2 linked regions of the Halorhodospira halochloris genome follow. The protein of the gene in region 1 binds, or shares a complex with, the protein of each later gene. Links are inferred from orthologs where the notes say so. Each region holds a gene or a part of one and is shown on either strand. Other genes may lie near its edges.

Region 1 (3,477 bases):
CGGGCCCGCGGCGGTGAACTGTACGTGTTTGCCGATGACAGCACCTCGCTGAAATCTTCTGGCGGTTTCAACGTTGTTTCTGTACCTGCCTCCGTTGAAGCCATTTCACCGATTATCCATACCATTCCACTACAGTTGCTTGCTTATCATGTTGCTGTTTTGCGTGGTACCGATGTAGATAAACCGCGCAATCTTGCTAAATCAGTCACAGTGGAGTGATAAGTCAGGATTAGGACACCAAAACGAAGATAGTCGATCGGTGCCTGATATTCGTCAACCAAACTTGCCAAGGTAGGTAAAAAAATGGATCTGGATGATCTGCTCAGTGACCTTAATGATGATCAGCTGCGTGCTGTTTGTGTTGATGCTGGGAGAACCCTCGTGCTTGCCGGTGCAGGTAGCGGCAAGACAAGGGTGCTAACCAGGAGGGCAGCGTACCTGGTTGCGGCCCAGGGGGCCTCGCCCTTCTCGATTCTAGCTGTAACCTTCACCAACAAGGCGGCTGGTGAGATGCGGGGGCGCATAGGCAGCCTGCTTGGCATAGCCACAGCTGGCATGTGGGTTGGAACGTTTCATGGTATTGCCCACCGCCTGTTGCGCCAGCACGCCGATCGAGCAGATCTTCCGGAAGGGTTCCAGATTCTTGATTCTGATGATCAACTGCGCATGGTAAAGCGCATATTGCGTAGCCGTGGCAATGACGAATCGAACTATCCGCCGCGCCAGGTACGCAACTTTATTAGCAGTCGCAAAGATGAGGGGCTACGGGCGCGTGATATAGAGTCCGGGAATGGCGATATAGCGGATGAAATGCTCGCTATTTATGCCGACTATGAGCAGGCATGCCAGCGTGCAGGGATGGTTGACTTTGGGGAGCTACTGCTGCGCGCCTACGAGTTGCTAAGATTCGACCAGGAACTGCTAGAACACTACCGGAGACGCTTTCAACATATTCTTGTCGATGAGTTGCAGGACACCAATAGTCTGCAATATCGCTGGCTGAAGCTAATTGCCGGGCCAAACTCAGAGGTCTTTGCTGTTGGTGATGATGACCAGTCTATATATGGTTGGCGCGGAGCGCGCGTTGAGAATATTGAGCGTTACTGCCGGGAGATGGGCGATGTGGCAGTTGTGCGCTTGGAGCAGAACTACAGGTCGACCGCAACTATTCTATCGGCAGCAAATGACTTAATAGCCTGTAATGCAAGCAGGCTTGGCAAGAACCTTTGGACCCAGGGCGCTAGTGGTGAACCGATAACACTTTATTCAGCCTTCAATGAGGTCGATGAAGCACGCTGGGTAGTTGAGCGGATACGCGCGCAGATTCAAGAAGGGGACTATCATGCTGGTGATTTTGCCATTCTATATCGCTCCAACGCCCAATCAAGGGCATTTGAGGAGGCGTTAGTAGCTCAACGCATACCTTATCGAGTCTATGGCGGGTTGCGCTTCTTTGAACGCGCCGAGATAAAGGATGCCCTGGCTTACCTGCGTCTTACTATCAATCGCCATGACGACAGCAGCTTCGAGCGGGCGGTTGCTACCCCGCCACGCGGTATTGGTGCTAAGACTATGGAAATTGTGCGCAGCTACGCCCGCGAGAGCGCACAGAGTTTGTGGTCGGCAACGCGCGATTTGATTGTTACTCAAAGCATCTCGGGCAGGGCGCGCAATGCACTAATTAGTTTCATAAATCTGCTGGATGAACTGGAAGACCGGGTCAAGGAACAACCACTGCATCACCAGGTTGAGCATGCTATATCCTCAACAGGACTGCGCAATCACCACAGCAGAGATGAAAGCCGGCTGGAGAATCTTGATGAGTTGGTGACAGCCGCTCGCAGCTTTGTTCAACAAAGCGATGAGAATATCGAAACAGATCAGCACCCACTGATTAGTTTTTTGACCCATGCAGCACTGGAGGCGGGAGAAGCACAAGCGGACGATTGGCAGCGCTCTGTCCAACTGATGACCTTGCATGCTGCTAAAGGACTGGAGTTTCCGGTCGTCTTTTTAGCCGGCATGGAAGAGGGGCTGTTCCCGCATTATCTTTCTAGAGAAGACTCAGCTCGGCTCGAGGAAGAGCGGCGTCTGTGTTATGTGGGCATGACAAGGGCGCGGCAAAGGCTTTTATTAACCCATGCCCAGCGCCGCCGCTTGCATGGGCGGGATCAGATGACGAGTCCGTCAAGATTCTTGTCCGAGATACCGGATCGTTATATCGAATTAATCCGGCCGCATATGCGGGTTAGCCGAAATGATGGACTGCGTGATAGTGGTGATACACGTCAGGCTAGCGTTTCACCCGTTTCACCAAAATTTAGCGATGAGCCACCAGAGGGGTTTAGTATAGGGAGTAGAGTTCGCCACTCGAAGTTTGGCGAGGGAGTGATAATGTCCAGCGAAGGGCGAGGCGATAACGCTCGCCTGCAGGTTAGATTTGATGGGGGGGACACGAAGTGGCTGGTTGCTGGGTTCGCCAAGCTCGAGGTTATGAACTAAGCAAGTTAGAATGCCTAAACTTAAGAGGGGTGCACACGTCCCACTCTCCAGCCTCTCACCTAGTTGTCGTAGGCGCTGTGACTCCTACAAGTGAGGCTTGCCTAATCCACTCGCACCAGGGCTACGTCAAGACCAGGGCTCAGAGATCAAGCAGTATTTCACGTTCACGTGATGAAGGCTCAAAGCCGCGGTCCTCGTAAAAAGTGAAGATAGCTTCTACTACCTCGCGCGGCTCATCAATTACCTGGAACAGTTCCATATCCTCTTGATCTATGGCCCCCTCGGCTACCAAGTTCTCTTTAAACCAGTCGATCAGCTTTTCCCAAAACGGCCGGTGCACGAGTATTATAGGTATCTTCGGAGTTTTACCGGTCTGGACCAAGGTCAAAATCTCGGCTAATTCGTCGAGTGTGCCGAATCCCCCCGGGAGGACAACATAGGCCGATGCATACTTAACGAACATCACCTTGCGCGAGAAAAAGTGACGGAAATCAAGAGCAATATCCTGGTACGGGTTGGCTACCTGTTCCCGTGGCAGTTCAATATTTAGCCCTATGCTTGGCGATTTGCCAGCTTGAGCTCCCTTGTTAGCGGCCTCCATAATCCCTGGGCCACCACCACTGACGACTGAGAAGCCTGCATCCGATAGTTGCCGTGCAACATCCTCAGCGAGTTTGTAGTAGGGACTGCTCGGGGGCACACGGGCTGACCCGAAAACGCTTACCGAGGGTTTAATAGATGACAGCCTCTCAAAACCTTCGACAAACTCAGCAATGATCTGGAAGATCTTCCAGGACTCGCGGATCAGCGTTCCGTTGGTAGAAGATCTATCTTGGTGATCGAATTTTTTGATATCCATAAAGAGACTCATGTTCTTTTTGTCTGTCCAGTTCCTATGATAACCAATATTTCATGGGTGTTGTTATCATCCAACGAAGATGGGGGGAGCTAAGCGGCTCTGGGGGTGTCTTAGGG
Region 2 (4,005 bases), 2.2 Mb from region 1 along the record:
ACGAGTGGTACGCCTCCAAACGCCACTCGAGCATCCACTGCGGCTCATTTTTTTTAGCCGAGATAAAGCGTATTGTCTCCTCGTTAAGCCCCGGGGGGGCAAACTCCTGCTCTATATCGGTATAGAATCCTGCTGCATAGCCACGCTGTGAAAACTGCTCAATGTAGTCATTCTTCTGCGACGCCATAATTGGCCCCCGTGCCCACGCTATCTGAGCGCTGATTGTGAAAGGTTACTGACTGCTCCTGAGGCGCGCCCATCTGCTCCAGCGTCACCCCCTGCAAGGCTGTGCGCACAACATCACTGATTCGCGACCACGCGGCTCCCGCGTTACAATCGTAGGCATGAGCACAACTTTGAGTACCATTCTCGACGCAATCCGTTATGGCAATAGGCCCCTCAAGGGCCTCAATGACTTCCAAGATATTTACCTGATCGGGTGTTCGCGACAGGCCATAGCCACCCTTCGTTCCCCGAAAGGAGCAAAGCAGCCCAGCATGAACCAGTTGCTTCATTACTTTACTAACTATAGGCTGCGGTAAACCGTGAGCGTACGCCAACTGCGCAGAGCTAGCCCTTTGCTCAGGCACACGGGCCATAGCGCTAAGTATGAGCACGCCGTAGTCTGTTTCGCGATTGATGCGCAGCATTAGGTTGAACCTGCAAATAAACCGTACTCACAGGGTACAGATTAAATCTAGCCGATGGAAGTCTTTGGAACTGATTTAGACAATGGAGGACAACGTGCCTGACAAAAAGAAATCAGCACCGCCGCGGCATAACTACCGACTGATCATTGAAGAACGAGACACTGGTTGGGAGGTCATATTCTTCGATACCGAGGGCCGCGTCCAGCATATCAGCCGCTCCGATAACGAGATCGGCGCCTTACGATCAGCTTACTTCATGGCTCACTACTACCACTACGACCGCGATGTCCTGATCAGGACGCGTCACGGCGACAAGATGCTAGACATCGAGAATCTTATGAGAAACCGCCGCCCGCAAAGATGAGAAAACTATCCCCTAGCCCGTATGATCAGCCAGGGGACCCCGACTCGGGATGTCGTAACGTAGTCCATGCTCACACCGAAGAGCCAGCAGCTCTTCGCCAATTAAATAAAGCTCTCACAAACCGTTATCTTGGCACCTTAAGAAATACTGTTAGGCTAGGTTTTCCACTTCGCCGCCCAACACATACTGCTCAACCCGTTTAATTTCATCGCGCATCTTGGCTGCCTGTTCGAACTCCAGATTACGGGCATGCTGTTGCATAAGCTTCTCTAACTCACGAATCTTTTTAACCCCCTGCGCCGGAGTCATAGCGTTGTACTCAGCAGCTGCATCAGCTACCTGAGCATACTTACGTGCATCACCTGGGGCTGGAACCCCGCCTCGCTCCATGATATCCGGCACATCCTTACATATAGACTGCGGGGTGATGCCGTGCTCGCGGTTATGCGCAATCTGCTTGGCCCGACGCCGCTCGGTCTCATCAATCGCCCGGCGCATAGAATCGGTTATCTTATCGGCATAGAGAATGGCACGACCTTCAACATTGCGAGCGGCCCGGCCAATAGTCTGGATCAGCGAACGAGTTGAGCGCAGAAACCCCTCCTTATCAGCGTCGAGTATTGCCACTAAGGAGACCTCGGGGATATCCAACCCCTCCCGCAACAGGTTAATCCCCACCAAAACGTCGAAATGGCCCAGGCGCAGATCACGGATGATCTCTGTCCTCTCTACCGTGTCTACATCTGAGTGGAGATAGCGCACGCGCACGCCGTTTTCCTGTAAATAGTCGGTTAGATCCTCAGCCATGCGCTTGGTCAAGGTAGTAACCAGTACCCGTTGCGCCAACTCCACGCGCTTGCGGATCTCGGCATAGAGGTCATCAATCTGCGAGCCGGCCGGCCGCACTTCGACCTCTGGATCGACCAGACCGGTAGGGCGCACCACCTGCTCCACCACCTGACCAGAGTGTTCATCCTCAAAGGGCCCCGGAGTTGCTGAGACATATACCGTCTGAGGGGAGAGACGGCGGAACTCATCGAATTTTAACGGCCTATTATCCAACGCCGAGGGCAGCCGAAAGCCGTATTCCACCAAGGTCTGTTTGCGCGAACGATCACCCTTATACATCCCGCCAATTTGGGGCACCGTAACGTGAGATTCATCGATGAAGACCACTGCATGAGACGGCACGTAATCGAGCAGTGTCGGTGGTGGCTCCCCTGGGGCACGCCCAGAAAGATAGCGCGAGTAGTTCTCGATACCGTTACAGTAACCAAGCTCGAGCATCATCTCCATATCAAAGCGGGTCCGCTCCTCAAGCCGTTGCGCCTCGACTAACTTGTCAGCAGAGCGCAGTTCAGCGAGTCGCTCGCGCAACTCCTCGCCAATCTGCTCGACCGCCTTTTTGATCTGCTCGGCCGGGGTAACGTAGTGGGTCTTCGGATAGATGGTTACCCTGGGTACGCTCCTGTGCACTTCTCCGGTCAGCGGATCGAACCAAGCCAACTCTTCAATCTCATCATCAAAGAGCTGGATGCGCACCGCCTCTTCTTGCGACTCAGCAGGAAATACATCGATAGTCTCACCGCGGACCCGATAAGTGCCCCGACTTAACTCGACGTCATTGCGGGTATACTGTAGCTCCGCTAAGCGTCGCAAAATATCGCGCTGATCTATAACCTCTCCGCGCACCAAGTGCAGCAGCATTGACATATAAGCCTGAGGGTCGCCCAAGCCATAGATGGAGGAGACAGAGGCAACGATCACCGTGTCGCGGTGTTCGAGCACGGCCTTGGTCGCTGATAGGCGCATCTGCTCGATGTGCTCGTTAACCGAGGCATCCTTCTCGATAAAGGTATCCGAGGATGGCACATAGGCCTCGGGCTGATAGTAGTCGTAGTAGGAGACGAAGTACTCAACCCGGTTGTGCGGCAAAAACTCGCGCATCTCGCCGTAAAGCTGCGCTGCCAGAGTCTTGTTAGGGGCGAGGATCAATGCCGGGCGCTGCAGCTGCTCAATTACGTTGGCGATGGTAAAGGTCTTCCCAGAGCCAGTGACTCCGAGCAGAGTCTGATCGGCCAGACCGCTCTCCAGCCCGTCAACCAGGCCTTCTATTGCTTGGGGTTGATCACCCGCTGGCTGATAGCGTGATTTAATCTGAAAACGTTCGGTCATAGTGCGATTATAGCTCTTCATAGCAATACATGCCGAAAAGTTAGTATCATAGCGTCCAGGTTTTTAAGTCTAATTGGGGGATTCCATGGAGTTTAAACTCGCCGACCGTGTCAACCGTATCAAGCCATCGCCAACCTTAGCCGTTACCGCCCGTGCCGCGGAATTGCGCGCAGCTGGTGAGGATGTCATCGGTCTTGGGGCCGGTGAGCCCGACTTTGATACACCACAGCACATTGTCGAGGCAGCTATAGACGCCGCCCGCAACGGTCAAACCCGTTACACCGCGGTAGATGGCACGGCTGAGTTAAAGCAATCGATTATCGATAAGCTACATCGCGATAACCAGTTATCCTACTCAGCGAAACAGATCCTCGTCTCATGCGGCGCCAAGCAATCACTGTTTAACCTGATGGCCGCGCTACTTAACGACGGTGATGAGGTAGTAATTCCGGCTCCCTACTGGGTCTCGTACCCGGATATAGCCCTGCTCTTCGGCGCCAAGCCAAAACTCGTCAAGGCCGGGGCAGAGAGTCGCTTCAAGATCTCACCTCAGCAACTTGAAGAGGCCATTACTGACAAGACCCGCCTAGTCATCCTCAACAGCCCTTCTAACCCCACCGGGACAGCTTATACCAAGGCCGAGCTAGCCGAGCTAGGCAGCGTCTTAGAGCGCTACCCGCAGGTGGTGGTAGCCAGCGATGATATCTATGAGCACATCATCTGGCGCGAGGAACCATTCAGCAACATAGTCAATGCCTGCCCCTCGCTAGCTGACCGCGCCGTCGTAGTCAACGGTGTCTCCAAGGCGTATGCCAT

What was found.
Region 2: the proteins of uvrD (region 1) and uvrB are in contact, whole or in part, in a crystal structure (PDB 7EGT), measured with the Thermus thermophilus proteins. The link is inferred for Halorhodospira halochloris from one-to-one orthologs. Residues at the interface, in WP_096412145.1 of Thermus thermophilus: His654, Arg656, Phe657, Gln666, Asp668, Glu669, Lys680, Arg681, Leu682, Ser683, Lys685, Tyr686, Ala687; in WP_096411307.1 of Thermus thermophilus: Glu23, Leu25, Arg26, Asp27, Gly28, Glu29, Arg30, Phe31, Arg55, Glu326, Asp327, Phe328, Glu379, Ser382, Gln383, His398, Gly400, Arg401.

Annotation. Positions count from the first base shown.
Region 1 is NZ_AP017372.2:2,810,855-2,814,331, reverse strand. The notes cover bases 1-2,902. They hold uvrD (DNA helicase II), read left to right. Parts: upstream 1-303; coding sequence 304-2,502; downstream 2,503-2,902. Other genes in these bases: HH1059_RS12860 (LOG family protein), read right to left, coding at 2,642-2,902; glmS (glutamine--fructose-6-phosphate transaminase (isomerizing)), read left to right, coding at 1-219. In the rest of the region: more of HH1059_RS12860, read right to left, coding at 2,903-3,361. UniProt on the Escherichia coli protein: A helicase with DNA-dependent ATPase activity. Unwinds DNA duplexes with 3'-5' polarity. Translocates on single-stranded DNA with 3'-5' polarity. Initiates unwinding more efficiently from a nicked substrate than double-stranded DNA.
Region 2 is NZ_AP017372.2:595,999-600,003, reverse strand. What follows is about bases 678-3,651. They hold uvrB (excinuclease ABC subunit UvrB), read right to left. Parts: upstream 3,190-3,651; coding sequence 1,165-3,189; downstream 678-1,164. Other genes in these bases: HH1059_RS02900 (pyridoxal phosphate-dependent aminotransferase), read left to right, coding at 3,275-3,651; HH1059_RS02910 (hypothetical protein), read left to right, coding at 745-1,014. Outside these bases: Fe-S cluster assembly protein SufB, read right to left, coding at 1-187; HH1059_RS02915 (SUF system Fe-S cluster assembly regulator), read right to left, coding at 168-650; more of HH1059_RS02900, read left to right, coding at 3,652-4,005. UniProt on the Escherichia coli protein: The UvrABC repair system catalyzes the recognition and processing of DNA lesions. A damage recognition complex composed of 2 UvrA and 2 UvrB subunits scans DNA for abnormalities.